One region of the Paenibacillus sp. N3/727 genome, then DNA from elsewhere that is predicted to be linked to it. Evidence: riboswitches for the same ligand, from Rfam matches in the RefSeq annotation. Region 1 holds a riboswitch; each other region holds the start of a gene.

Region 1 (7,422 bases):
TCGACCTCAACGGGAGGCTTATCCCGTACCTTCAGACGAATGACGGCCGACTCTACATTCGGCTGGGGGATAAAGACGGTATGGGGAACCGTACACACCAGCTTCGGCTCACTATAATATTGGACGGCGATACTCAGGCTGCCGTAATCCTTGCTGCCTGGGGAGGCTGCCATGCGTACTGCAACCTCTTTTTGAATCATAACCACAATATTCTCGAGCGGCAGCTTTTCTTCCAGCAGCTTCATCAATATCGGTGTCGTTACATAGTAAGGCAGATTGGCCACGACGCTGACCTTAGACACTCCGCTGAAATAATCGCGGAACAGCTCATGTAAGTCCACCTTAAGTACGTCCCCGTGGTGCACGCTTACATTGGGATACGGCTCCAGCACCTCTTGTAGTATCGGAATAAGCCGCTGATCAATCTCCACGGCTGTAACTCTGTTAGCTGTCTGTGCCAGCTTCTCCGTTAAAGCTCCAATGCCGGGACCGATCTCCAGTGCGCCTTTTTCCTTGTCCAGATCAGCTGCCTCTACAATTTTGAACAGTATATTTTGATCGATGAGAAAGTTTTGTCCAAGACTCTTCTTAAAGGAGAAGCCATGACGCTGTATAATCTCCTTCGTTCTTCTCGGGGTTGAAATATCATCAATCCGTGTCATAGCTCTGTACCTCCCTCTTCCTGCTGAGCGAGCGCTGCTGCGAATTCTTCACGTGATATTTGAAACATGGCCAGCCGTTTATGAAACTGTTTGCCGTTACAATATCCAATGCCGAGCAGGTTGCCCATCGCCATCCGTCTCGCTGCAGCCTGCGGGTGCACAATCAGCCCCGCTTCAATCAGATCATCCAGCCCAATGAGGCTTTCCGATCCTTCAAATGACGTATGCAATCTTTCCAGCGCATGGCGAATCGCCTCCGGCGAGGCATTCTCCACCCCGATGTCTCCTTTTCGCGTTGCATCGGCTTCCGGAATGAAGGCATGCTTGCAGCCAGGGACCTTAGCGTCGATAATCTTGCGGATCCGCTCTCCGGCATGGTCCGGATCGGTTAAAATAATGATTCCGCGCCGTTCTTGCGCCAATGCAATTCGTTTCAGTATGCGGCTGTTAATGGCCGATCCTCCGGTTTCAATCGTGTCTGCTTCAACAGCCCGCTTCACAGCCACTGTATCGTCCCGGCCCTCCACGACAATGACTTCTTTGATCATTCCCTGTTTCTTCCTTCCCAAAACAAAAGAAGAGGATGATTCATCCTCTTCTTAGCATCACATTAATATTAATTAAATAGTATAGCATTAGCATGGCAATGTAAAACAGAATTCATGCGTTAATTGAGCTCTGGTTTCACAGGGCCAATCACATAAACAGTATGCCCGCTTTTACGCCCAAAATTGTATGCCGCTTTTAAAGAATCAAAATAGACATCAATTTTGTTGCCTTTAATGGCACCACCGGTATCTTCTGCACGGCGGAAGCCTACGCCTTCAATATATACCCACCAACCGATTGGAACCACACTCGGGTCCACCGCAATCGTACGTCCTTCCGTTACGCGTGTACCGGAAGCTGTGCGGGTACCGATGCCTTTCTGTTCGGCGGAATAAGCTGTCATAGAAACATTGTTTAGTACTTTTTTATATTCGAAGTCAACTCCGGCTCTGGAAACCACATTGTTAACTTTAACTTTTGCGGATGCCGCCTTAACTGCTGGCTTTTCTGGACTCGATTCCTTGGCTGCCGTTCTCACGGTAGCATTTGCAGTCGTGGTTATGTCGGCAGACTCAGTTTCAGCGACAGGTTCTTCAGGCACTACTACTTTTTTCGTGCCAACTGCAATAATTTTATCCTTCGTCTTACGCTGTATCTCTTTGCCTATCACATTTTTTGAAACAAGCTTTCCGTCCTCGTAGACTTTCTCGATATGGTTAACCACGATGCCCGGCTTACCACTTTGAATCACCCGGTTATCGCCCTTCACAAGAGAAGGATCTGCCGTTTTGATGACACGGAAAGAGCGGTTTTCAGTTTGCTTAACCGTTTGTTTCGTGACGCGAACGACGCGAATGTCTGCTTTTTCAATAATTTTCGTTTCCAGGGAAGGCTTTACTGTATCTTCGCCCTTGATTGAAATGCCTGTTTCCTTAAGCACATTTCCAACCGTATCTTGGGTAGTAAATATTGTGTTTACTTTACCGTCTGCAGTCACTTTCACAGGTACTGCGAGTTTAATAAATATACGGTCTCCATCCTGGAGTACACCATTTAACGGCATGGAAACCTCATCCTGCGGCTTCAGGGAGATGGCCTGCTCATCCAGCACTTCATGAAGCATAGCCTCTCGGGTTTCCACTGTGGTGACACGTCCGTCAACCACAAGGTGAATTTTTTTGCCCGCCTGATTGTGAACAATCAGAAGTACGAGCACTGTAATTGCGATGGCGCCAATGGCGGCCAGCATTAGGTGACGCAAATTCTCATGCTTCCATCGTAATGCGTAAGACATGCTGGATGATTGTGATTCATGGGTCTCTTCTGGTTGAATAACGCCCACTATGTCATCCTCCTTCATAGTCCCGCCGTCTAGGTAACGCATGATTGCATTTGACGTGACTATAGCAAATTGTCTCACAGGGTGCCCTGCTATCTATCTACACCCTGCGTTAATCCCCGTCTTCCCGTCCATACGATCGTCACCTCCTGTTTACCAAAAGTATGACGATACTGTCTCCAATATTCTAAAATAAAAGAAAGCCAAAGAAAGAGTTATAGAGACTCTTTCGTGGCTTCCTGATGTCTGGAATCTGGAAAATAGCATGCACGAGTTTGCCTCTCTTACTTACGCTTACGGAGTTAGCTGTCGGGTTCGGGCGTAAGAGAGACGCCCTATCTCAAGTCACCCGCTCATGGCGGCTGCCTTCAAATTCACCCCAAAGACCCAAAAAGAAATCAAATACAGTGGAGCGCAGCATGATTGCCAGCTATTCCTGTATCGGTTCCCCCGTTCTCCGAACATCGGAGATTAAGCGAGACGGTTCATAAAATATTCGGCTGTTCGTTTTCCGATCAGCTTCTTATCACTGAAAAGATGATATCCTGTTTCTATGCAGGTTGTAAAGCAACAATCAACCACATTTTTTCAGATAAAAGGTTAAAATATTGTAATATCGTCGCCTTTTTCGGTTAAAAAACTTTAATTGGTCGTTAATGCTCTGTTTTTCATCACATTTACTCTCGATTTCATTTAATACCAAATCGTTCCAGAGCATTTTTGGTCGTAATTGAACCTAATTCTTCCAGAGACAGGCCCCTAATCTCAGCCGCTGCCTCGGCCACTAATTTCACATGAGCAGACTCATTACGCTTCCCCCGAAACGGATGAGGCGTTAAATAAGGGGAGTCGGTTTCGATGAGCAGTCGGTCCATCGGGACCTGTGCTAAGACCTCTTTTGGCTGTCTCGCATTTTTGAACGTTATCGGCCCACCGAAAGAAATATGGAAGCCCATATGTAGGCACTGCTTGGCCGTTTCCCAGCTGCCGGAAAAGGAGTGCATCACTCCACCGACCTCTGACGCCTTCTCTTCTTTCAAAATCTTCACGATATCCTCATGTGCATCTCGGTTATGAATAACAATCGGCATGTTCAATTCCCGTGCTAAACCAATCTGCCTACGCAGCACCTCATGCTGAACTTCCTTGGGAGAGGTGTCCCAATGGTAATCCAGGCCGATTTCACCGATAGCCACTACTTTCTCATGACTGCAAAGAGTAGCGATCCATTCCAAATCTCCGTCCTTCATCGTGATCGCATCTACGGGATGCCAACCCACTGCCGCATAAATAAAATCATAAGTTTCCGCCAATTTCATGGTGGAAGGAATCGTTTCCCGGTTAAAGCCGATGTTGATCATTCGGGTTACACCGGCTTCCAAGGCACAGTTGATAACCTCCTCACGATCTTCGTCGAACTCGGGAGCATCCAGATGTGTATGTGTGTCGAATAACATAAATAAACAATCTCCTTTCTTGTCGCAGACCAGCACAGTAATAACCGCCGCTTCTAGCTGTTCAATACTTTACTTGTATCTATTTTATCAACCTTGTCCAAAGACGCTTTTGACATCCTCCGGCAAGGTATTCAAAACGTTCCTCACCTTTTCCTCAGGAAAGTATAGACGGTATCGCCCGCGGTGAATCCCGCTAATAGAGCGCACTATATCAGATACTTCGGATATTTCACGCACATGTTCATGTCTGTCCAGCAGCAAAATCTGTTTATCGCTCTCAGGCGATCCGGAATGAAATTCATCATAAGGAAGATCGGTCGGATAATCAATCTCGAAATCATAATCCGGGTGGAGTCCCGCATCACGAAACGCCTGGCGGATTCCGTCGACGGTCTCTCTATCTATGGTGTCGATTTCTACATATTTATAGAGCCTGCGATGCATAAACCGACCACATAAATCACTCAGAAGCTCATCCTTCTCGGCCGTCCACTGCAAAAAGGTCGTCTGAATCAACGCTTCATCCAGACGCAAATATTGGCTCACCGTCGGATTTCCCTCAAATAAAGCTGGCAACGGCTCTACCATAAAACTAAATTCATAACCTTCGCGGAATAGTTCCTTCGCTCTCCTGAAGATTTGCCTCAGTATAATCTCCGAACTTCGGGTCACCGGATGAAAATAAACCTGCCAGTACATCTGATACCTAGACATCAAATAATCTTCCACCGCGTGCATTCCTGATTCTTTCACCACCACCCGGTCCCGATACGGGCGGAGCATCCGCAATATCCGGTCTATATCAATCGTGCCATAATTAACACCCGTGTAGTATGCGTCGCGCAGCAGGTAATCCATCCGGTCTGCATCTAGCGGACTGGTCACAAGATTGATGACAATCGGCTTTTCATATGTTTTGTTGATGACTGAGGCTACCCGCTGCGGAAAATCTGCAGCCACCTCTCGGAGGACGCTATTTACACATGTATCTCCAAGCAGAATTTTACAAGTCCAGTCCTCGTGATTCATTTGAAAAGCCTCTTCTATAGAATGAGAAAAAGGCCCATGCCCGAGATCGTGAAGCAACGCAGCACATAAAGTGAGCAGCCGCTCCTCTTTCGGCCAATCGGGATAACCGCTACGTTCGAATTGAGAAATGATTCTTCTCGTAATTTCATATACGCCTAATGAATGCGAAAAACGACTATGCTCGGCTCCATGAAAAGTTAGGAATGAAGTCCCAAGCTGCCTTACCCGGCGAAGCCGCTGAAATTCCGGTGTATTAATTAACCTCCAGATCATGTCGTCCTGTACATGAATATAGTTGTGAACCGGATCTTTAAATACTTTTTCCTCCGTAATCGGTAAATGCATGCTTTTCATCTCCTTATCCTGAACATCGAAATCGCTTCCCCACTTTTTTTGACACCTATTGTCGAATAATGTCGAATAACGTAAAATCCCGCTTTCCAAATCGACATGAACATATACAAGCTTATTTACCTAAGACTTTTGACATTTCTCTAGTAGAATAAGGCTTTTGTTCACTATATATTCGTAAATAAGTTTCTTATTTTCAAATTTATAGGTTGACTGTTTTGGGAATCGTTGGTACTATAAATAACATAAAAAAGAGAACATTGTCGAATTATGACTTTTTTAAACTATGGCGAGAGGGGCATCAATCAGTTATGATGAAATCAACAGGTATTGTAAGAAAAGTAGATGAACTAGGAAGGGTCGTTATTCCAATTGAACTCCGCCGCACATTAGGAATCGGTGAGAAGGATGCTCTCGAAATCTACGTGGACGGTGAGCGTATTATGCTCAAGAAATACGAGCCTGCCTGCATCTTCTGCGGTAATGCTGAGAACGTAACTTACTTCAAAGGCAAAATTGTTTGCAATGAATGTATCTCAGAAATTCCAACACCTGTGACAAATTAAGAAACATGGTATATAATAGTTTTAATCGAAATTGTTAATTCTAACCTTTTTCATATCTCCTTGACGCCTTCCTCGGCTATGAACCCAGCCGCAGGGAGGTATTTTTTTTCTTTTTTAACTCCCGCGACTCTATTTCCTTTAAAGATAGCACACCCATCTGACTGATACTTTCTTACACAATTTTGCCTCATCCCTTAGTTGTTCAGCAGTGAGTTATAAATATCACGTTTGGAGACACCACGATCGGAGGCGGTTTTTTTCATGGCATCCTTACGGCTCATACCTTCGCTTTCATAATGCTCTACATGTGCTTCAAGCGTTAGTTCTTGCCACCAAGCGTCTCTCTCCCGCTGCTCTTCCTCCGCGCTGGCACCTTCTACAACGATACAGTATTCACCAAGCGGTGGATGCTCCTCCAGCCAGCTCAGACATTCCGATATTGGACCGCGTACAAATTCTTCATAACGTTTTGTCAACTCACGCGCGAGAGCTACATTTCGGTCCCCAAGCGCCTCTAACATAATTTCCAGCGTCTTCTTTACCCGGTGTGGCGATTCGTAAAATAGCAATGTGCCCTGTGCTGCCTGAAAGGAGGACAACTGAGCTATTATATCTTTCCGCTCACGGGGTAAAAATCCGATAAATGTAAAGCGTTCGGTCGGCAGACCCGAAGCAATTAAACCGGAAAGTGCGGCATTCGCCCCCGGTACAGGAATGACCGAAATACCTTCGGCAACAGCCAGTCTCACCAGGTCCGATCCCGGGTCGGAAATAGCAGGCAGACCGGCATCACTGACGATCGCCACATTTTTTCCTTCTATTATATAGCGTATAATTTCAGGACCGCTTGCCCCCTTATTATGCTCATGATAGCTAAACAGCTGCTTGGGCTGAATTTCAAAGTGCGTGAGCAATTTACGGGTCTGCCGAGTATCCTCCGCGGCGATAATATCACACTCATGAAGTGTGCGCACAGCTCGGTAGGTCATATCCTCGAGATTCCCGATCGGCGTTGCCACCAAATACAATGATCCGGGACTTCCCTCAACACGTACCTCAAAGCTATTTTGACAGGTCAGGTTCATGATTTTCCCTCACTTGATCCATAATATATTTCCATCATTTCGCGGCAGTACTGTCCTTGATCATCATAGACAATGATTGGTGGCTGCAAACGTACCTCTGGCTTGCCATCCTTAATACATTCAATCAGCACCATATTGGCTTCCATATGCAGACGGGGGTGGACAAAACGGATAATTTTCGGCTCCAGGCGATACTTCTGCATCAAACTGATAATCTCCGCCAAACGCTGCGGCTTGTGCACCATACACAACTTACCTCCGGGACGGACCAAACGGGCTCCCGACTGAATAACCTCCTCCAGCGTACAGTGAATCTCATGTCTCGCAATCGCCTGATGACGATTCAGCTTAATATCACTGCCATTCAGCGGCATATAAGGAGGG
Region 2 (7,422 bases), 310 kb from region 1:
ACATTCAACGTCAGTCCCGGCATGATGAGTGTCGTTTACTTCCTGTTCGGCATCGCAGCCGTAACAGGCGGCGGGTTGGGCGGATGGATAGCTGACCGTTTCGGTACGAAACGTTCGATCCTCACCATTGTGGCATGCTTCTCGGTATCGATGTTCATGGTCATGCTCACAGCTCAAATCTCGTTCTGGGTGTTCCTGATCGCTATGATGATATGGAGTGCGCTCAGTTGGGCCATCTCTCCAGCTCAGCAGACGTATCTGCTTCAGCTGGCTCCAGACAATGCAGAGACACAGCTCAGTCTGAATTCCTCCATGCTTCACCTGGGAATCGCCTCGGGTTCAATTATCGGCAGCACCGTTATTGAGAAGAGCTCGGTAGCCAACAATCCTTGGGTCGGCGGTATCATCGCTGCTGTTGCCTTCGGTGTCGCGTTCTTCTCGCTAACTCGCCGTTCTGCTCCTGCCAAAGACGAAGCTGCTGCTTCGTCCCGAACCGCAGAGCAGTTGTAAACTTGGATCAAGTTCACACAGTATACACTTAAAGGGGCATCCCACAAGGTCCATTGACCTGTGGGATGCCCCTTTGCTGTTGAGAGACGCTGTGCGGAGCAATCATTCCTCCAAACTTTCTGTCCTTGCTTAATAGCGCAGCCGGAGCAAGAGCGCTTTAATCTCTTCGTCTTTGAACATCTCCTCTGGATATTTACGACTGAATGCAGTCAATGCCATATCGTGATAGAAAAATTCAACAAACACCTTCACAAACGGCTGTGCCTGCGTCCGGATTGCCTGCCAGCTGCCCTGCTCGACGCCTGCGAATAGAAGCTGCTTCGTATCTGTTACCAGAAGCATGAACCGCTCCAGCTTATCGTGATCGGCCGTAGGATTCAGCACATACAGCTTGGACAGCGACACTTCCGGATGGTCATCCCCCGTCACCAAAGCTTCAACACGCACACCTTCCCGCTCTTTTCGGTCCAGCAGATCGGTTATTTCATTAAACTCATCGCTCCACATCGAGACGAGAACAGACTCCTGTGCTTCCTCTATCATCTGTTTGCAGAACGCCTGGATCGAGCTATGCGATTTCAGACTCCACACCTGATCATCCACAACCGTTTTGCGAACACCCGCTGAACGAAGCTCCTTAATGTCACTCTCAAACTCATGCGTCAGTTTATCAATCACAGCTTCCACGGGAAGTGCCGTATAGGTACGCTTTTTGCCGGATACCGTATCCATGACAATTCCCTTGTCCACCAACCGGTCCAGCACCTCATAAATTTTAGCCTTCGGAACACCGGACAACTTCACGATACTCGATGCATCCATCGCCTCGCCGCTCGTCACGAGCGTTTCATATACTTTGCTCTCATACTGGGAGTAACCGAATTGTAGAAGCATAGCTCCTCCTTGTACATTCACTTGTTACCCTCTATGTTACCGGAGCGTGAGACGCTTGACCAGTACTGTGGAAATGGGAATGCATGTTTATAGAAACTCAAAACAGCAATTAGTGCTTAACGTTTACCTTTATAGAATTTCATAATCTCCATAAATTATGAATCAAAACAAAAAATAAGCACGCGAGCAATCCATCAAAAAAGAGCGCTCCAGCGGAAGGCTTCCTAGGCGTTGGCGCTCATTACACTGGATCAGATTCGCTGAAAGATCCTTTAGAGCGGATTCCGCCAGCATCGTGCGGACAGCTCCCCACTGCTGCTTCTGAATAGTGCTTATGGCCTCGGCCACCGTCAGTCCCTTTAATCGCATAAACACAGACGACCAGCGCACAAGATCCGCATACTCTCTCGTATCCGGCAGTGCATACTCCGCATAGCCAGAAGCACCGCTACAAGATATTTTAAACAATCCACAGTTCGTACTCTTATCGTTCCACGGAATATCCTGTTCAGCCGAGTTACCGTCAAAACGGAAAATCTCCATATAACGTATCGTAGTTTCGTGTAGTTTATGTTCCGTTAATTGCGGTAAAGAGTCTGTTATTTTAGCCATCTCACAGTCTCCTTTTCTAGGGTTCAATTGCAGCACAAAAAGCCTGAAAGAGCAGAGAAACCCGCTCCCCAGGCGCTGAATGCGGCACAATCGTGCCACCTAAAGTATGATGGGTCGTGTTCTCTCCCAATACGCTTACGAGGTTAGCTGTCGGATTCGGGCTTGAGAGTGCCCTACCCTGTGCTTGCGCAGCAAGCTCTAAGGATTCACCCCATTCACCATTAATTATGGTGAGATTGGTTCCCCCGCCTCCCTTTCGGGAACTCAGCGTGTAGATTATATGGTTAAAGTTGGATGAATCATACGTCATTGTCCCTTTCAAAGTAAATGTTCATTTATGGTCTATAAATTCAAAATATCGACGAAAAAGCCAAAAGAAAACGTGTACATTAGGGCTTGACATCGATTATCCATACAAATGCACAGTATTTTACCACTTTACGAAAAATTAACGAAATACAGAGAAATACAGAGTATGAAGCAGTATTCGGGTGATCGAACTTCTTTCCCGCAGCTATCCGGTTAAAAAACACCTCAAATGTGCCTCTCCCTCGATTTACATTACGAACCGCCAGACGTATGATACGAATCATGAATTGAACAATGTTTTCTCATGAATCGCTGAATTCCCTTGCTAGGCAAGGGAAACGGGGGAACCAAACAAGGAGATGCGCCAGGTGGTGTGAGAGCCACCATTGAACATCTCCAGGGGTGAATCCTGATCCAAAGACTCCATGAAATTCGGATCAGGTAGGGCGACTCTCACCGCCCGAATCCGACAGCTAACCTCGTAAGCGTTGAGTTAAGCAGTCACGCATTTAATTGACGCGGTCTGCTCACAAGGAGAGGATGATGAAGCTTGTGATCGAGAAACACGACCACAGGGCTTGATGCCTCTGTGGTTTTTTACAAAATGCTTTTTATTCGCTGAGTCCTTGAATGGAAAAGGAACGGGGGAACCAAACGAGAGACGTGTATTTCTCTCAGGGGTGAATCTCATCGGCAGGATAACTGCCTATGGGTAGGGCGACTCTCACGCCCGAATCCGTCAGCTAACCTCGTAAGCGTATCGAGAGAGGCAACGATTGTCGTGTGCAAGGCACGGTGTATTTCACTGTGTCATCAGAAGCCACGGGAAGAGTGACTCTCCTTCCCTGTGGCTTCTTTTTTGTTGCCTTCTCTTTCTAGTAATCAGGAGGAGAAAACATGGAAAAATTGCAAGATCTGATCATCGTATCCGCTCCAACCAAGGCAGGGGAGGAATTCGTAACCCAGCTTATTCGAAATAAAATTCCGTTTGCAGCCATTGTGAACAACCGGGCAGAGCAAGATCGTCTGGATAAGCTTGGAGCCAAAAACATGATCTTGATCGACACTACTGATGAACAAACCTGGATCATTCCCGAGTTTTCCGTCAGCAAGGTGTTCCTGTTTGAAAGCAGTCTGAACCTGTGCTGCCGTTATTTGCGGATTTGCCGTACATGGACCTCAGATCCGATCTATGTCATCACTCATTCAAGCAATCCAAGATTAATTTATAAAGGACTTGGCGCAACAATCGTGCTGCACACGAACCATACCAATGTTTCCTTCTTAATTTCATCACTCGTCAGCTAGCCACTATTATTTATTAAATATGTTTTGGAGGGATTGACATGCAGGATCTGTGCATGGTGCTCATTCTAGGAGGAACTTACGCACTGTTCACCTTGTTTTTATCCTGGTGCGGACGCGTGGTCAATGAACCGGAGGCTGATAACCAATGATCATCATTATGGCATTTATGATCTTTATTTTTCTGTATTTGATTTACGCGCTGATTCACCCGGAAAAATTCTAGGGGTGTTATTGAAGGAGGAAGCAATCAATCATGGGCATTGTACAAATTGCCATCGTTATTCTGGTTCTGGTGCTGCTCGTTAAGCCTCTCGGAACCCATCTGTATAATGTGTTTCGCAATGAAGCCAACGGCACAGATAAATGGTTCTCCTGGGCGGAGAAACCGATTTTCGCATTGATCGGGCTTAAAGAACGCAAGGGTATGAGCTGGAAAGTATATGCGATCAGCTTTGTGATAACCAACATCGTGCTGGTCGCGGCCGGTTATCTCATTCTAAGGCTACAAAAGATACTGCCGTTCAATCCAAACGGGATCGACAACATGGAGCCGACGCTATCGTTCAATACCATTATCAGTTTCATGACCAATACGAACCTGCAGCACTACAGCGGTGAATCGGGTCTCTCCTACTTCTCTCAGATGGCCGTCATCACCATGATGATGTTCACATCCGCTGCTACCGGACTGTGTGTCGCGATCGCATTTATTCGAGCGATTACCAGCAAAGGTACAACAATAGGCAACTTCTTTGAAGATTTTGTTAAGGCACATACACGAGTATTGATTCCACTAGCCTTTGTCGTGGCTATGGTGCTCGTTGCGCTGCATGTTCCACAAACCTTGAAACCTACCATTAATGTAACGACGCTTGAAGGCGCCGAGCAGCAAATTTCAGTTGGTCCAGTGGCTGCACTGGAATCCATCAAACATCTAGGCACGAACGGCGGCGGACATTTCGGCGTCAATTCGTCTCATCCGTTTGAAAATCCTAATCCGCTGACTAACGTAATCGAAATTTTATCAATGTGGTGTATTGCGGCGGCTCTGCCTTACACGTTCGGTTTATTTGCAAAGAACCGCAAGCAGGGCTGGATTATTTTCTCAGCCATGATGGTTCTGTTCATCGGATTCCTGTCACTTGCCTACATGTCTGAATCCAGCGGCAATCCGGCGATGAATCGACTTGGAATTGATGCTTCCCAAGGCAATATGGAGGGCAAAGAGGTCAGGTTCGGTATTGCCCAGTCTGCTCTGTTTACGACCGTAACCACAGCGGCCACAACCGGATCGGTCAATAACATGCACGATACGCTGACACCGCTTGGCGGTATAACACCGCTGTCTCTCATGATGTTGAACTCTGTCTTCGGCGGAAAAGGCGTCGGTCTGATGAATATGTTAATGTACGCCATTCTGGCCGTGTTCCTCGCCGGACTCATGGTTGGACGAACGCCGGAGTTTCTAGGGCGGAAAATCGAAGCCCGGGAGATGAAGCTGATTGCGATTGCCATTCTGGCTCATCCCTTCATTATTCTCGCGCCAACTGCTCTCGCTCTCATGACGGACGCTGGTCAAGCGGGCATTACGAACGCAGGCTTTCATGGCATTTCACAAGTGCTGTATGAATATACTTCCTCGGCAGCGAATAACGGCTCCGGCTTTGAAGGTCTCGCGGATAACACGCCATTCTGGAATATCTCAACAGGGCTTGTCATGCTCTTTGGCCGCTATATTTCGATGATTTCGCTTCTGGCGGTAGGCGGCTCTCTGCTGCGTAAGCAGTGGATTCCTGAGACACTAGGGACATTCCGCACGGATAACCGGCTGTTCGCCTTTATTCTGATTGCGGTAGTCCTGATCATCGGGGCGCTGACATTCCTGCCCGTGATGGTGCTTGGCCCGATTGCCGAGCATTTAATGATCCGTTAATAGAAAAGGTGGATTATCCCAATGAATAACAATAGAAAAAAGGTATTAAGCGGAGATATGGTTCGCCAGTCGTTAAAAGATAGCTTCATCAAGTTAAACCCTATTACCATGATGAAAAACCCCGTGATGTTTGTCGTCGAGGTTGGTACATTTATCGTCCTCCTCATGACTATCTTTCCCCATTATTTCGGGACAGAAGACAGCATCAGCTTTAATCTGACCGTATTTGTGGTTCTGCTCTTAACCGTCTTGTTTGCCAACTTTGCCGAAGCTCTTGCTGAAGGGCGCGGTAAAGCCCAGGCTGACTCCTTAAAGCAGTCAAAGAAGGAAATCGCGGCCAACAAGGTTATGGACGGCGGCGGCATCAAGCGTGTTCCGTCTACCGATTTACGTAAAGGTGACATCGTAGTCGTCTCGCAGGGTGAGATGATTCCCGGTGATGGTGAGGTCATTGCAGGTCTGGCATCTGTCGATGAATCGGCCATTACCGGGGAATCAGCCCCGGTCATTAAAGAAGCCGGCGGGGATTTCAGTTCGGTAACCGGCGGCACACGGGTTGTCAGCGATCATATTAAAGTCCGGATCACCAGCGACCCCGGCGAGTCATTCATTGATCGGATGATCACGCTCGTAGAAGGTGCATCTCGTCAGAAAACACCGAATGAAATTGCGCTGAATACCCTTTTGACCGTACTAACATTAATATTCCTGATCGTGGTTGTCACGCTTGCCCCGATCGCCAAATATCTCGGAATCGAGCTTTCGATTCCCGTCCTGATCTCTCTTCTCGTCTGTCTGATCCCAACCACCATCGGTGGTCTACTGTCCGCAATCGGGATTGCCGGCATGGACCGGGTGACGCAGTTCAACGTGCTGGCAATGTCCGGTAAAGCGGTTGAAGCTGCCGGCGACATCAATACGATGATTCTCGATAAGACAGGAACGATCACGTTTGGTAACCGGATGGCAAGCCAGTTTATCCCGGTCGGTTCGGAACCTGTCGGCTCTGTCGCCCAGTGGGCAGCTGTCAGCTCAGTTATGGATGAAACGCCTGAAGGTCGCTCTGTTCTCGAACTGATGAAGAAAGAAAGCTTAGGATTTGACGAATCTATTACATCCGGTGCCGAATTCATCGAGTTTAAGGCTGAGACACGGATGAGCGGTATGGATCTGAAAGACGGCCGAAAAGTTCGCAAAGGAGCAGTCGATGCCGTAAGAGCCTGGGTTCAGTCTCAAGGAGGCATGATCCCGTCCGATCTGATTGCCAAAGGAGACGCCATCGCTACCGAAGGTGGAACACCGCTGGCTGTGGCGGTAGATAACCGGATTTACGGCCTCATCTACCTAAAGGATACGGTGAAGCCGGGCATGAAGGAACGTTTTGACCAGCTTCGCAAAATGGGCATCAAGACGATTATGTGTACCGGCGACAATCCGCTGACTGCAGCTACCATTGCCCGAGAAGCAGGTGTGGATGACTTCATCGCCGAAAGTAAGCCTGAAGATAAAATCGCCGTTATCCGCAGGGAGCAGGCCGAGGGCAAACTGGTCGCCATGACTGGTGACGGAACGAACGATGCTCCGGCACTGGCGCAAGCGGACGTCGGTCTTGCCATGAACAGCGGCACAACCTCTGCCAAAGAAGCTGCCAACATGGTCGATCTGGATTCTGACCCGTCCAAAATTATTGAAGTGGTCGCCATTGGCAAGCAACTGCTAATGACCCGCGGTGCATTGACTACCTTCAGTATCTCGAACGATGTGGCTAAATATTTCGCCATCATTCCGGCGATGTTTACGGCAGCCATTCCGAGCATGAACGCATTGAATATCATGGGGCTGGGTTCCCCTATGTC
Region 3 (7,422 bases), 2.6 Mb from region 1:
CGCGGACATTGCCACAAATCTGGTTACGGCGATGATCGATGAGGGACAGTCGTTATCGATTTTGAGAAGTAAGTCATTCCAAGTCCAAAAAGGCGTCGGAATAGCGGAGCTCACCCTTGAGACTTTTTAGAGCACCTTCCTCTATTTCGGAAACCATAAAGACCTCTTCTGGAACTTCAAACTGTTTCAATTGAAAGCCGTAACGACCAGCCTTAACAAAACCGAATTGCGGATAATACGAAGGATGCCCGATCAGAAATACTAACGGAATGTTGAATTGCTGGCATCTGTTCAGAGCTTCTCGGATTAACGCCCCGCCAATCCCTTTACGCTGTAAGGTCGGCTCCACAGCGAGAGGAGCAAGGCAGGCCACTCGATATGACTGATCATCGTCTAATACTTCAGCTACGCTGAGCATGATGTGCCCGGTAATGTGTCCATCCGTCTCGGATACTATGGACAATTCCGGAATAAAGATTACGGAGCTACGGATACGTTCAACAAGTCGAGGCTCGGCCTCACTCTTAAACGCGCTTTTTAGCAGTTGTTCCACTTGGGAGTAATCTTGGATTTCTTCTGTTCTTATCATAGTTATGTCCTCCTTTAAGATTCAGGTTTTATTTCAATGGTTAGCCCCTCGACATGCTTTCGGTTCATCAACTTCCGTTTCTTGCGGTTCTCTTTACTCTCAAAAACGATATCCATGTCATAGTCTTCAGGATACAGATCTTTACCTGCAATATGCAGTGTGAGGCGTTTGTGGTTGATTTTGATCTTTTGTTTTTGGATCATCACGCCAACCATACCGCGCGAATCTTGAGCTTCACAGACGATACCAGTCCTGTTCAAGGACGATACGTACACGCTGTCCCCAAGCTGATAAGCAGGGGTTTTTGGGCTATGATTTTTCTCTTGATTTTGATCTTCGCTGCAAGCTGTTTTTTCGGGTATACCTTCTAAACTCTGGCTTTCCTGAACAGAGAGAGTGTCAGAATCGTGGGTTTCCCGACCTGATAAATCATCCGTATCGCATTTGCCAGCAAGTTCATGAGTCTCATCTGTATGAGATTCATTCGTGGTGACGTTGTAACTGGGGAACATCGTATTTTCATGACCTACTCCAGCTTCAGATATTTCTCGGGAACGTGCAATGATTGCTGAAGGAATCCCCAATTTCTCGGCAATGACAAATGCATAGCTTTGTCCGGCTTCCCCGATTTTCAACCGGTATTTTGGTTCAAGTGTCTCCGTGTCAAACTCCATCCGCGCGTTTTCGAACCCAGGAGTTATACGTGCAAAATTTTTGATTTCTGTAAAGTGAGTCGTAACAACAACCGTAGCCCTGCGGCGATGCAGCTCTTCCAGCACGGCGATCGAGAGGCCGATACCTTCTCCAGGGTCCGTGCCTGAAGCCATCTCATCCAGTAATATCAGTGTTTTGTCATTGGCGGTTTGTAATATGTGATTGACGTTTCTTATATGAGCCGAAAAGGTGCTAAGCGCATGTTCAATACTTTGACCGTCTCCGATATCGACTGAAATCTGTTCATATATGCTGCATTGACTGCCTTCTTGAACAGGAATGAGCAGACCCGACTGAACCATCATGGTTAACAGACCAACGGTTTTGAGTGTTAATGTCTTACCGCCTGTATTCGGACCTGTTATGATCAGGGACTTGTAGTTACGACCGATTGCAAAATCCAGTGGGACCATACCCGGCCCCAACAGAGGATGGGTGGCCTGCTTGAGCGCAATGATCCCTTGATCATTAAGTTCGACGTTTCGTCCGCTGATGGACAGGGCGTATTTACCTCTAGCGATAATGAAATCGTACATTCCGACAGTATCTGCATTCAGTTTCAATTCGTGACTGTATTTCTCAGCCATTTCGGTCAATGCACTGAGTACTTTGGTCTCTTCCCGGGCTTCTTCGGTTTGCAGAAAGCTCAGTTCCTGCTGGAGGCTTGTGACATCGCTCGGCTCGATGTAAACCGTCTGTCCGCTTGCCGATTCATCCAGCACGACCCCGTTAACTTGCTTGCGGTGTTCTTTCTTGATGGGCAGAACATACCTGCCGTTACGTTTACTGACCAGACTTTCCTGCATGATGGCTCGGTGTTTGCTGAGTAAACTGTCGAGTTTTCGCTTGACTCGCTCTTCAGATACAGCGATTTTTTTGCGGACTCTCGCAAGTTCCTTACTTGCACCATCAACAACACGGCCGCTATAAATACAGCGTTCGATTTCTGAGAGCAATGAAGGGAGTTCATACATTGAAGAGGCGTATGAGGCTACCATTGGAGCAATTTCGCTCTTGGTGGCCATATAACGTATGAGCTGTCTGCAGCTGCGCAGAAATTGCTGAATATGGCCGAAGTCGCGTTCAGTAAGCACATAACCAGTCCCGAGCAGTTGCTGGACAGGTTCTATCCCCTCTAAGGAAGGGATCGGTATACTTGCCCCTGCACGGAGCAGTGTACTAGCTTCAGAAGTTTCATCCAGCCTAAGCCGGATTGCTTTAATCTGGGTGAGAGGGGTCATCTCACGAATGTGATTTTTCCCGAGATATGAGACGGCAAAGCGTTCCAGTTCGGTTTGGACCTTGTCGTATTGCAGCAATTTCATTGTAGCTAAATTCATTTGGGATCAAACTCCTTTGTATTGGTGTATATTTGCCTGAAAGAGCCCGTGAAAAACAAAAAAAAGGCAGAGAATGAACGTAGGTTCACTCTCTGCCTTTAGTCAGTCCGCCTTGAAGTTGATCGTCTCCACAGGAAATAAAGCTGCCAGCACTTACTGTACGCAGTCCTATTTACCAAAAAATCCGTGCTGAACTCAGCACGGATGAAAAGACGCCAAAACAGGATAGACCTCCCGGGCTTCAATTGATATCCGTTGTTCTTAACTAATTACACAGATGGAAAAAACCATAAGAAAATAAACATAGCCTTTTCAGGCCATGAAAAAAAGGAATTTTCCAATCGTATGAAATTTGGTTAGTTAAGAACGACCACCGACATCAAAATCTCTCCTTATTAAGAGGGTATGACATTAATATACGGTTTACTTTTGGAAAAAGTCAAGCTAGAATTCCCATGGGAAATTTTATATGTGACTAAATAGTAATATAAGTATCGAAAAAGTATCAATTCCGCTCCAAAAGTTACAATCTGTTCATAATTTCATAAAATAGACACAATTTCGACCTATATCAAAGAGCTGGGTATGTTACTTTAAAATAGTTAGCTTGGTTTATTTAGTGCTGAATCCAGACGAGCATAACGTTTGGTACGGGGGAGCTTTATATGGGGTGAATGTTTCTTCTTGTAAACTAGGAAATACCTCTTTCCGAATCCGTCAACTAACCTCGGAAGCAACAGGGAGGATAACATAACATCATGAATAACTTACTGAAATCGGTATTACTTTCAGGGGCGATTGTCGTCTCAACATTAGTTCTTAGTCCTGACTACGTGAGCGCTGCTACTTCTTCAATTAAGGTACAAATTAACGATTCCTTAGTTTCTTTTCCAGACGAGCAACCTTTTGTTGACAGTAAAGGATTCACTCAGGTACCTATTCGAATGATTGCAGAGAAGATGGGCTCTACCGTTGAGCATGAGAAGCTTAGTTCTTCAAGATCCAAAGTAACGATTAAAAAGGGAAGCAAGACTATCGTACTCAAATCCGGCTCCAATATAGCTTTAGTTGGTTCTAAGCAAGTTGTAATGGACACAAGCATGCGGGTCGTTGATGGCCGTTCTTTTGTGCCTGTTCGGTTTGTCTCGGAAGCGTTCGGCTATTCTTTGAAGTGGGATTCTAGAAATAAAATTGCGATCATCAGTACTGATGGCAAAAATCATGCTCCTGCATGGACAGCACCAGTACATAACAGCTCCAAAGGAAATCAGGTTGTTTCGATTGCTAAGCAGTATCTTGGAACCAAATACATATGGGGAGGCGCCTCGCCATCCACCGGATTTGATTGTTCCGGTTATGTGAAATATGTGTATGGCAAGATGGGTGTCAGTCTACCTCATAGCTCCGTATCGATGCATAACAATTACGGAACTCCAGTGTCAAAGAGCAATCTAAAACCAGGGGATCTCGTATTTTTCATTACCAACAAAGTTTCAACATCTCATGTAGGCATTTATATCGGTGACAATAAATTTATTTCTGCCACTAGCAGCGGAGTAACGATTGCCAGCATAAACAGCTCCTATTGGGGACCTAAATATAACGGCGCAAATCGGATTTTTAAATGATCTCTCATAACAAAAAAAGGGGTTGTCTTCTGGTCATCTGTGATGACTTTCGGGACAGCCCCTTCTTTACGTCCATACGACAAATCTTTTCCCAAATTAGGAGACGCTAAAAGACTAAATCGTTTTTTTATTACGAAAACAGAACATTTATTGTAATACATCACGATCTTCTGGAAACTTGTCGAAATGATGCTCTGCATAAGAACAAGAAGGAATAATCTTCAGATTCTCACTGCGGGCGTGGCTGATGACTCCACGGATTAGCTGCTCTGCAATTCCTTTTCCGCGCAGCGATGGGGATACAAATGTGTGGTCGATACTGATGACCTGAACTCCCATCGGTGAAAATGAAACCTCGGCTGTTGTAGTTCCTTTCTCCTCGAAATAAAAACGCCCATTCTCTGATCTCATTTCGGACATATAATCTCCTCCTTTATTGGGACTACTTTACCCTAATCTGCCTGCCCTTAAACGAAAAACAAATAGGCATACACCCTGTATCTGGCATATGCATACAATGAGGGTAAGGACGATTAAAGGAGTGAACATATGACAACAACATACCCGAGTCACCATGTCGTTTACCAATGCGATGAACATACCGCACATTCGATGAAACAACATATGGAAAAAGTACATCATGCGATGAAAAACGTGGTTAATCGAAAAGTGCAAGTCCACACGGTGCACAATGAGATTATCGTGGGTGTCGTAGTAGGGGTGGATGTGAATTTTGTGTATTTGAGTATGGATCCACCTGATAGCATGCGTGGTTTCTATCCAGGATTTTCCCCCGGTTTCAACCCGGGACCTTATGCGCCTTTCAATCCTATTCTACCGTTGGCCTTGTTTAATTTGCTGACAATAAGCCTGCTGTTATAAATAGGTCCGCAGGATGGAAGGAATTGCAACCAGAACCTGCGGAAATCCCGCAGTTTTTTGGTTTTTTTTCGAAGAAACGCTCTTCATCCTTATGTAGGATGCCAGATACGTTTCTTCTTGCGGTAATAAATTGACGTATAAAAAAAACAACATATTCCGGATTCGTCCACATAACCATTTACAGAATGGATTAGAGCGAGCGTGCATCCATTCGTCATTCAATCCGGATCTCAATCTAGAGAGGAGGAGGGGCTGTTTGTCATCCACCCCAGAAGGGAAATACCTTTCCAATCAAAGGACTATGTCTAAGAGGAAGTTCAGATTTACACGAAATGATTGGATGGGTTACTTGTTTAGTGCTCCTTTGATTATCGGTGTGCTTGCTTTTGCCATTTATCCGATGTTTGCTGCTCTGTTTATGAGTTTTCACCAGACATCAGGTCTTGCTTTGAATGGAAAATGGGTAGGTATGAGTAATTACAGTTATGCCTTAGAAGATTCTTTATTTTGGCAAGCGCTTACAAATACGTTTATGATGGGCATCTGGTCTGTACTGCTTGGTATTGCCTTGTCGTTCATTCTCGCAAGTCTGATTAACAACTTGAAATGGCATCTGGGAAAAAATTTTTTCAAAGCGGTCTACTTTCTTCCTAATGTAGTATCTGGAGTCGCAACAAGCCTGTTATTCTCATTCTTGTTTTTTCCTTCAAAGGAAGGGTTGATCAACTTCGTGATCAGTTTTATCGGTCTCGAGCCGGTTGGCTGGTTTACGAATCCGGAAGTTTCCCGGTACAGCATTGTGTTGATGAGCCTATGGGGTGCGCTTGGCTATAACACAATCATTTTTTTGGCTGGATTGCAAAGTGTTCCCCGTGATCTATATGAAGCTGCAGAAGTGGATGGAGCGGGTACGTACCGTAAGTGGCTCTATATTACCATTCCTTACTTGCGGCCCATATTTGTCTTTATGCTCATTATGGGAACTATCGGCGGTATGAAAAGATTTACAGACGTTTGGCTGATCGGAGGTACAGCCGGTAATCCGGGAGGCAGTCTGATGACGGTCGTGCTGTATATTTACCGCAATGCATTTCTGGCTTCACAGATGGGGCTTGCCACGGCGGTGTCTTATCTGCTGTTCCTGATTATCCTCGTGCTGACGGTATTTCTCATGCTTCTTAACCGGCGTAAAGACAGTCTGGATTAACACAAGGACCGTATTTGAATAAGTGAGACCGTCAGTAAAAAGGATAGGAGGGAAATCATGGCCGATACAGTAATACCCAAAGTAACCGTTCGCCGCAAAAGGATATCTTTAAGTCAGCTTATACTGACCATTGTTCTGTTTTTAGGTTCGTTTCTTATGATTGTGCCGTTTCTCTGGATGCTTGTAACGAGCTTCGATTGGGGGGCGCGGCTTAATATATCGTTTCCACCCAAGATTTGGCCCGAGGAACCGTCGATTAGGACATTCGAAGCGGCTTTCACCAATATTAAAATGTTCAAATATATCGGCAACTCGGTCTTTGTCAGCGGTGGGGTCATTATCATTAGTTCGCTTTCAGCCTTGTTGTCGGGCTATGCCTTATCCAAGCTCCGCTTCAAAGGGGCGAACCTGGTGCTGTTGCTCGCGCTGAGCACGATGATGATTCCATTCGAGATGACGATGATTCCACAGTATTTGCTCTTCAGCAAGTTAGGTCTTGTTGATAATTATCTCGCATTTTATCTTCCTGCGATGAACTATGCATTTGGAACATTTTTGGCCAAAGCGTTCTTTGACCAGTTGCCGAGCAGTTTAAGGGAAGCAGCCGTACTGGATGGAGCCAAGGAAATCACCGTGTTCAGCCGGGTCTACTTGCCGCTGTGCACACCTATTATTGCAACCATGGTCATTTTACTGTTTCTTGGTGTCTGGAATGATATGTTGTGGCCGCTGCTTATTTTGAAGACTGCTGCTAAATACACCATACAAATCGGTTTGGCTATGTTCACGTACAACAATGGTATTAATCAACAACCGGCTATCATTATGGCCGCGACGACGATAAGTCTTATTCCGGTCGTTGTCGTGTATTTATTCCTTCAGCGTTATATCATCGAGAGCATTGCTTTATCCGGCATCAAGCAGTAAAGAGCAAATAGAAAGTCTATTACTTTTGGAGGTGTAAAGGTTATGAAGAAGGCTTTGTTACTCATCATGTCCTTCATGCTCGTGTTTACAATGGCCGCATGCTCGGGTAGCTCAGGGAAGGATGTAACTGGCGGC
Region 4 (7,422 bases), 2.3 Mb from region 1:
AAGGGAAGAACGAAATCGCCCTTCGAACTAAACATTTTATCGATAAAAATTACACACAGAGCATTAGTCTAAAGGACATAGCCGATACACTGTATGTGAGTCAGCACTATTTGTCCCATCTGTTCAAAAAAGAGCTCGGCGACTCTCCCTTCAACTACCTTATATCTCGTAGAATCGAAGAAGCCAAACGCCTGCTGGCAAACTCCGACAGCCCTGTGCACGAAGTGGCCTCCCTTGTCGGCTACGGGAACGAGAAATACTTTTCCATTCTGTTCAAGAAAGTCACGGGACAAACACCGAGTTCATTCCGGGACCAGGAACGCAATGATCAATCGAACAAAAACTAAATAACAGACAAGGAGTCAGCTTGAAGGGTCTAATTCAGACCTTTCAAGCGCCCCCGTCATACTGCCGTTTTTAATCGCGTCGATTTGTTGTTTACCCGAGTCAAACCCGATGACAGTAATGCCTCTTGAATTTAAACGGCCTGCTGCGCACATTCAAAAACGTCGTAACCCGTTAAAATATAATAAAGCTGTCCCCAGATCAATACTCAAGGTGACAGCTTTTTCCAGGTATAAACAGCTCTTTTTAGAATCAACTAATCCTTGCAAACCATCAGTAAATTGCCATCTGGGTCCTTAATCACAAACCAATGCTCGTGTTCAATATCCGTTACCAGGTTTACACTAGTCACTTTGGCGTAATTGTAGGATGCTTCCAGATCATTAGTCAGCAGCATAAAAGCAGGCGTTGAAATATGGAGCGCTCCGCCCGGCTCCTCTCCGCCCCACAGGGGCATCGTATCGAGAATGACCCCAGTACCTTGCATTGGAAGTGGACACAGATGACCGTTCATAATGCTGCAACTTTCTGGATCGATACCAAGAAGAGTGCAGTACCATTCACGTGATTTCTCAATGTCTCGTACAGGAACAAAAACACTGCCAACCTTGTTTTGAATCGGACTTTCTGGCGCAGCTGTTTTGATATCGTTCTCATTACTCTTCATATGTACCCCTCCAAATAGCTTTTTGGCAGCCTAATAAGTCCCAGTTATGAACATCATAGCAAACATTAAAAGTGAAATGTGCTATTTTTTATCAAATCCATCCGTTATTTCAACTGCCTCTGATAGCATAAGAAAAACGTCTATCGACGTACTCCAAAGAAGACAGACCGCATTTTAGCGGTAGTTTTTCTTGCGAGATAAAGATGCTGATACTCCGAAGTTTATACTTTCTTATCTCTTGAAAAAACCGGATGACCTGTTACTCAGGCCTCCGGCTGTAATTGAATAATAATCTATTAAAAATAAGGTGCATGTTTAATGGATATGGCACCTATTCTCTCCAGTTTTGTCTGGCAGCCCAGACGGTATCCCTCATCAATCTCCTCTGGATCAAGCCGTTTCTTCTCCGCTTCATTTGGAGGGGATAGATATTCCAACCCTTCACTGACATGACATCGGCAACGAGCACATGTCCCTCTTTTGCAGAAAGAATTCCAGTCCACTTCATTCTTCTCCGCCAGATCCAATACCGTCAAACCAATCACGGGCGCAACGAATCGTTGAATATTTCTGCCTTTTAGTTCTACGATTTGCTCTTCTGTTTCTTCGTGCATGTTATTCCCGATCGCAGCAGAACTCTCCGAAACCGAGTTATTCTTTCCCTCCCGGCCTTTCCAAAATTTAAACACGCTTCATTCCCCCTCAATGAGTTCATTAAGCTTATGTACACTTGAAGTCAGGCATCAGATGGGTATGAATCAACTCCTTAAATTCAGAAATATTAGACATTTCCCCGATACCTTTGCCTGTATGTTTTTCATAAATGGATTTTACAAAGTTCGCACCAAAGTCATGCAGCAGCGTCCCTGCAAATAGCAGGTCAATAAACTCACTGTATTTCAGATTCCTACACTTTATAAACTCATGAACAGTTTCTACATCACTTTGAAACAACTCAAACACAATCCCAGGATACTCATATTCTACCGGTGCAACGGAGCTGTCAGCAAAATCAATAATATAAACTTGATCCTTCGAATCAATTAATACATTGTCACCCGTAAGATCTCCATGAACATGTATGCAAGTACCGAGCTCATAATGGTTCAGAAAATGCTCAATCTGTTTTCTTAACTCAGGAGACACAACCTTCCAGCGATCATTATGGATTGCTCTCTCAATGATCACATCACGACTCACTTCTTCGTCCGGCAGCGTGTTCAACTTTACCATATCCTCCTGCAACTTACCTACGAAATCACGCTTTTGCTCAACCGTAAATCCATTTATGGCGTCACCGGCACTTTGGCCTTCGATAAAATCCATAATGATATACTTGAATTCATATTTATCATTAATTTTGGACGCAGCTACAATATTCGGTGTGCGTACGCCTTGGTCAATCGCTCGTTGCATCGCCGACCGTTCAGCTTTATAGTCCTGATCCGTATTCATTCCAGACGAAGTCGGTGCAAATATTTTGATCACGTAAGATCCTGCTTTGAAGACGGCATTTGTTCCCGGTGTTAAATGAGATATATCTTCCGCTCCCATTAATCGTTCCCTTACAAATATCTCCTGAATCAGAGGTCTAAAATCCTCGATGGATTGATAAACAGCTCCCCAGCTGTTCCAATCATTAATTTCTTTAGTAAACAAATACGACATTTCGTAATCAAACCTCCAGTTGAATCTCATACAATTAGATCAACACTCTTTACCTACTTATAGTAACATCATACAACAAAAAGCCCGCGAAATTCATCGCGGACTTCTATTCATTGCGAAATATTAATTCATACTACCTACCATCTGAACATAATCCTCTTGGCTGATGACACGACGAGCTGTTACATAACGGTTCTTATAGTAAGATTCCGAGAGCTTGCTGATTCTAACTCCTCTGCTAGTGGATGCATGAGCAAACTCATCATTTCCAATATAAATTCCTGCATGCGAGATACCGCGGCCACTTGTATTGAAGAAGACCAAATCTCCCAACCGAAGATCATCTTGATCTACGTAAATACCAGCTTCTGCTTGTGATACCGAAGTTCGCGGCAAATTTAGATTATATTGATCAAATATGTACAAAATAAATCCGGAGCAATCGAATCCGCTTACAGTTGTTCCTCCCCATTTATAAGGAGTTCCTACTAGTTGTGTAACTTCACTCTGAAGCTTCGTCTGATCAGCATATGCCGTAAAGGCGCCAGAGGAAAAAATAAGTGCAGACCCTAGTAAAGATAATACGACTTTCTTCAAATACACTTTCTCCCTTCGGTGCCTACGGAGTTAGCTAAGGGTTCGGTTGAAGGTCTCCTATATTCCCTTGACTTCAAGAATAATTCACCCAGATCGGTTCCCCCGTTTTCAAAACGAAATTCGGCAAATTCATTAAAGTTTTGTAACTCTATCATAGAGTAGTATATTTTGAGGTGATATGTCAATCGTATTCAGTAACAAAATTGTAATTTTATTCTGCAAATCTCGCTAATCACCCGTCATGCTCTGCAGTGATGTCAACTAACAGCAGATTGACCCGTTTTTGTATTTATCGCTCGTATTTTCGTTGGACTCTCGGAAGTAATGTAACTGCTTGGATAATTAATCCCAACGCAATATAAATAAAATGTACAATGGAGAAACCGTTTATGATATAGATTTGAATGGTGATCCAGATGATGATAGCAAAACCTATGTATAGAGAAAAAGTCCATGACCAGTGTTTATTCGAGAACATGTTGAGTTTCTCAGCAGTTATACATTTCCATTGACGTGTTAAACCCGATGCAACAAAACAGGGTATAACACCAAAGACGAAAAATAAAAGGATACCAGGAATAAGAAAGTTCGAAAAAATAGAACCTTTGATCATAGATACTGGCATGTCAATTAAATCACCACTTGGATCCAGAATTAAGGCACCGCCACCGAACAATGCACCTATACCCATAAAAATTTGTAGGCAGACTAGAATAATCGATTTCTCTTGCTTTTTATCATGATCCACGATTAATAAACCTACTTTCTGTTCTTATTTATTACAGTTTACTAAATATTTCACAAGTTGAAAGTGATATATAATGATCACTGCCTGAAGATCTTTGCCGTCATATACCATCGCTGCGTACTGAACACCTTTGTTGACTACCCCTTTCTCTTTCTTTAAACTGAACTTGATTATCAGTTTTAAGGAGGGACTTACGAATGTTGGCTTACCAGAACTCTTTATCAACTTGCAGATATCCGCATTGTCATAGTTTTGCACAGGTGACTTATGAATAGAGAAGTATTTGATCGTGAAATGACGAAGATACTCGACTCCGAATTGAAGCTTCCCTTGATTCAAATCGGATTAATCCGTGATGTCATGCTGAAAGAAGACAAAGCAGCGATGACTCTAATAACCACAGAGCTAGAACAGGAGCAAGGCATAACAGAAATACGCTGTAAACAGATTGAAGAGCTATTGCGCACAATGGGAATGACAGATATACATATTAGGATCAAGCAAGTTTCTGCCGAGGAGAAGCATAGCATAACTGTTCGAGCACAGGAGATGAAACCTTCTGGCCAACAGCCTGCCAATAGAGGGGGGGCACAGGGTTCTTTTCCAGTAAGTCCTTTGGTTAAAGCGGGTGTCCAATTTATAGCGGTAGCCAGCGGAAAAGGCGGCGTCGGAAAATCGACCGTTACACTGAATCTGGCTCTATCATTACAGAAGGCCGGAAAGAAAGTTGGAATCATTGACGCTGATATTTACGGTTTCAGTATACCGGATATGATGGGAATACATGAGAAGCCGGAACCTACGAATAGCCGCCCCACACCGATAGAAAGAGACGGTGTTCAAGTCATATCAACCGGATTCTTTGTTAAGGGTAACGACCCTGTCCTGTGGCGGGGACCCAGACTAGGAAGAATGCTGTCCAGTTTTTTGAATGATGTGATGTGGGGGCCACTGGACTATATGCTCATTGATCTCCCGCCTGGGACAGGTGATATCGCTCTGGCTGTTCATCAGATGATACCTGAATGTTCTGAAATTATTGTCACTACACCACAGTCCACAGCAACAGTCGTTGCAGAGCGTGCGGGACTAATGGCCCTTCAGACCAAACACCGTATTCTCGGCGTTGTGGAGAACATGTCTTATTATGAAGATCCTTCAGGCACCAAGCATTATATCTTTGGCAAGGGTGGCGGGGAAAAGCTGGCAAACCAGCTGAATACGTCCCTACTCACCCAGATTCCAATTGTTCCGGATGAAATGGAATCGACTAAGCCGAATCTGCTCAGCTCCATTTACAATGACCTAGCTCATCATATTATTCAATCTTCATAAATGCATGACAAAAACACCCTTCCAATATGGTGACCGGATCGCTCCGCACCTGCTTGGGAGGGTGTTGCTTTCGTATGATTTAATTTTTGTTTTTGTAGTATTCCACAGCCTTCTCATAGTAAGGCTTTTCTTCTTCCGGCAAATCATCGATATAGAATACTGCTGTCACAGGACAAGCCGCTTCACAAGCACCGCAAGAAATACAAATATCCGGGTCAATATAGAACTGGTCCTCTCCTTCTTCAATGCAATCAACAGGACATACGTCAACGCATTCTCCCGCTTTCTCGTCTATGCAGGCTGAACCTATAACATACATGTGATTACTCCCCTCTCCATTGTACTAATCTAGCTTTCTTTTAATCATACATCATAAATAGGAATAATAGGACAAAAAAATCTAGACTCAGTACTTTTTAAACATAAACATATAATAATTATGTGGATCATTGATAATTTTGTCAATACTACCCTACAGCCATATAAATAAATGATATGCCAGCCAACGCTAAGTGTTGACTGGCATATCATTTACGTATACGAATCGAACTCTTTTCCATTTTTATTCCCTGAGGTAGCCGTAGTATATAATCAGCACTTTGATAGTGTAATTTCTATTGAGGCTCATGAGTAGTAATTGGATACAGGTTTCCGTTTAGGGCAAATGAAACTTTACCTGTTTCCTCCGATACTACTAGTACGAGGGCATCACTTCGTTCAGTTAAACCTAAAGCAGCACGATGCCGTGTGCCAAGTTTTTGATCACCTGTAGATCTGTCTGAAAGTGGAAGAACATTGGCTGCCGAAACGATCTGATTAAGACTTACAATGACAGCACCATCATGGAGTGGATTGCCGGGGAAAAAAATGGATTCTAACAAAGAATGGGTCAACTCTGCTCCTATCGAAATACCTGGTCTAATCAATGATTCAAGAGAATCTTCCCGTTGGATCACAATTAAACCACCGTGTCTCGATTTCGACATATTTTGTATACAAATTGATAATTCAGGGTATTTGTCTGTAAATGGAGACAAATAACAGTTTAAATAAAATGTAGCAGCTTTCAACTCGATATTCACAAATTTTTCTTTCACTTTTTCAAAATTTCCAAGAACACACTGTGCTTCATTATCCAGTGCATCTACATTATTCTGTAATTCCGTAATTAATTGGTGAATATCCTTTTTTAAAGCTTGCTTTATTGGAGAAAAATCGCAATTTTCCTGATCCATAGACACACCTCCCTTCATTATGTTTGTCTGCACAGGAATTATTTATGCAAACACTACTCACTATTCCATTCCAGACTTTTACATGTTACGCTCGGATATATCGGTATTTTGGCAATTTAACCAGTTCTGAAGGAGTGTGGAGCAATGGGACCATTTGCTAAGGATTTGTTGAAGGACAAGGTTGTACTGATTACAGGTGGGGCCACAGGGCTAGGACGGGCTATGGGCGAGAAATTTCTGAAGCTGGGTGCGAAGCTCGCCATTTGCGGTCGGCGTGAAGACGTACTGAAAACTGCTGCAGAGGAAATGAGCAGTTACGGGCATGCCGTATATTTCAAAAGCTGCGATGTTCGCGATCCGGCCCAGGTGCATGAACTGGTGGAAGAGGTAGAGCAGCATTACGGGGTCATCGACGTGCTGGTCAATAACGCAGCTGGCAATTTCATCAGTCCTACGGAACGCCTCTCTCCCAGAGCTGTAGATGCCGTGCTCAACATCGTGCTTCACGGCACATTTTACACTACGTTGGAAGTTGGCAAACGATGGATTGAGCAAGGGATCTCCGGAACGATGTTAAATATCGTCACAACCTATGCCTCTACAGGATCCGGTTATGTTGTCCCTTCGGCGGCTGCAAAAGCTGGAGTATTGGCATTAACCCGTTCTCTCGCTGTAGAATGGGCACCTTACGGCATTCGCCAGGTGGCAATTGCACCCGGTCCGTTTCCAACAGAAGGAGCTTGGTCCAGACTGTCTCCTACTCCGGAATTTGAGCAAAAGATGATTGACCGCATCCCGCTCGCACGCGTGGGAGACAAAGAAGAGCT

What was found. Region 1 has a riboswitch for cyclic di-AMP ahead of MNQ98_RS00135 (resuscitation-promoting factor). Riboswitches for the same ligand answer to the same signal wherever they lie in the genome.
Region 2: another riboswitch for cyclic di-AMP. It lies ahead of MNQ98_RS28305 (hypothetical protein); the one in region 1 lies ahead of MNQ98_RS00135 (resuscitation-promoting factor).
Region 3: another riboswitch for cyclic di-AMP. It lies ahead of MNQ98_RS11680 (C40 family peptidase); the one in region 1 lies ahead of MNQ98_RS00135 (resuscitation-promoting factor).
Region 4: another riboswitch for cyclic di-AMP. It lies ahead of MNQ98_RS18535 (C40 family peptidase); the one in region 1 lies ahead of MNQ98_RS00135 (resuscitation-promoting factor).

What each region holds. Positions count from the first base shown of each region.
Region 1 covers NZ_CP093336.1:23,605-31,026, reverse strand. The annotation lists gene rsmA (16S rRNA (adenine(1518)-N(6)/adenine(1519)-N(6))-dimethyltransferase RsmA) at 1-662, opposite strand, end outside; gene rnmV (ribonuclease M5) at 659-1,210, opposite strand; gene MNQ98_RS00135 (resuscitation-promoting factor) at 1,330-2,553, opposite strand; cyclic di-AMP (ydaO/yuaA leader) riboswitch at 2,827-3,038, opposite strand; gene MNQ98_RS00130 (TatD family hydrolase) at 3,240-4,007, opposite strand; gene MNQ98_RS00125 (HD domain-containing protein) at 4,095-5,381, opposite strand; gene MNQ98_RS00120 (AbrB/MazE/SpoVT family DNA-binding domain-containing protein) at 5,699-5,953, shown strand; gene rsmI (16S rRNA (cytidine(1402)-2'-O)-methyltransferase) at 6,148-7,038, opposite strand; gene MNQ98_RS00110 (tRNA1(Val) (adenine(37)-N6)-methyltransferase) at 7,035-7,422, opposite strand, start outside.
Region 2 covers NZ_CP093336.1:6,065,695-6,073,116, forward strand. The annotation lists gene MNQ98_RS28295 (MFS transporter) at 1-510, shown strand, start outside; gene MNQ98_RS28300 (TrmB family transcriptional regulator) at 640-1,404, opposite strand; gene MNQ98_RS28305 (hypothetical protein) at 1,567-2,016, opposite strand; cyclic di-AMP (ydaO/yuaA leader) riboswitch at 2,133-2,296, opposite strand; cyclic di-AMP (ydaO/yuaA leader) riboswitch at 2,626-2,828, shown strand; cyclic di-AMP (ydaO/yuaA leader) riboswitch at 2,932-3,099, shown strand; gene MNQ98_RS28310 (hypothetical protein) at 3,223-3,633, shown strand; gene MNQ98_RS29980 (potassium-transporting ATPase subunit F) at 3,800-3,856, shown strand; gene kdpA (potassium-transporting ATPase subunit KdpA) at 3,887-5,566, shown strand; gene kdpB (potassium-transporting ATPase subunit KdpB) at 5,588-7,422, shown strand, end outside.
Region 3 covers NZ_CP093336.1:2,583,870-2,591,291, forward strand. The annotation lists gene MNQ98_RS11670 (GNAT family N-acetyltransferase) at 74-589, opposite strand; gene MNQ98_RS11675 (endonuclease MutS2) at 604-2,643, opposite strand; cyclic di-AMP (ydaO/yuaA leader) riboswitch at 3,254-3,394, shown strand; gene MNQ98_RS11680 (C40 family peptidase) at 3,402-4,271, shown strand; gene MNQ98_RS11685 (GNAT family N-acetyltransferase) at 4,419-4,691, opposite strand; gene MNQ98_RS11690 (hypothetical protein) at 4,821-5,153, shown strand; gene MNQ98_RS11695 (carbohydrate ABC transporter permease) at 5,410-6,360, shown strand; gene MNQ98_RS11700 (carbohydrate ABC transporter permease) at 6,418-7,287, shown strand; gene MNQ98_RS11705 (extracellular solute-binding protein) at 7,330-7,422, shown strand, end outside.
Region 4 covers NZ_CP093336.1:4,044,335-4,051,756, forward strand. The annotation lists gene MNQ98_RS18515 (AraC family transcriptional regulator) at 1-347, shown strand, start outside; gene MNQ98_RS18520 (VOC family protein) at 602-1,012, opposite strand; gene MNQ98_RS18525 (2Fe-2S iron-sulfur cluster-binding protein) at 1,309-1,701, opposite strand; gene MNQ98_RS18530 (phosphotransferase family protein) at 1,733-2,680, opposite strand; gene MNQ98_RS18535 (C40 family peptidase) at 2,804-3,277, opposite strand; cyclic di-AMP (ydaO/yuaA leader) riboswitch at 3,282-3,413, opposite strand; gene MNQ98_RS18540 (hypothetical protein) at 3,567-4,025, opposite strand; gene MNQ98_RS18545 (Mrp/NBP35 family ATP-binding protein) at 4,293-5,360, shown strand; gene MNQ98_RS18550 (ferredoxin family protein) at 5,440-5,679, opposite strand; gene cdaS (sporulation-specific diadenylate cyclase CdaS) at 5,975-6,595, opposite strand; gene MNQ98_RS18560 (SDR family oxidoreductase) at 6,740-7,422, shown strand, end outside.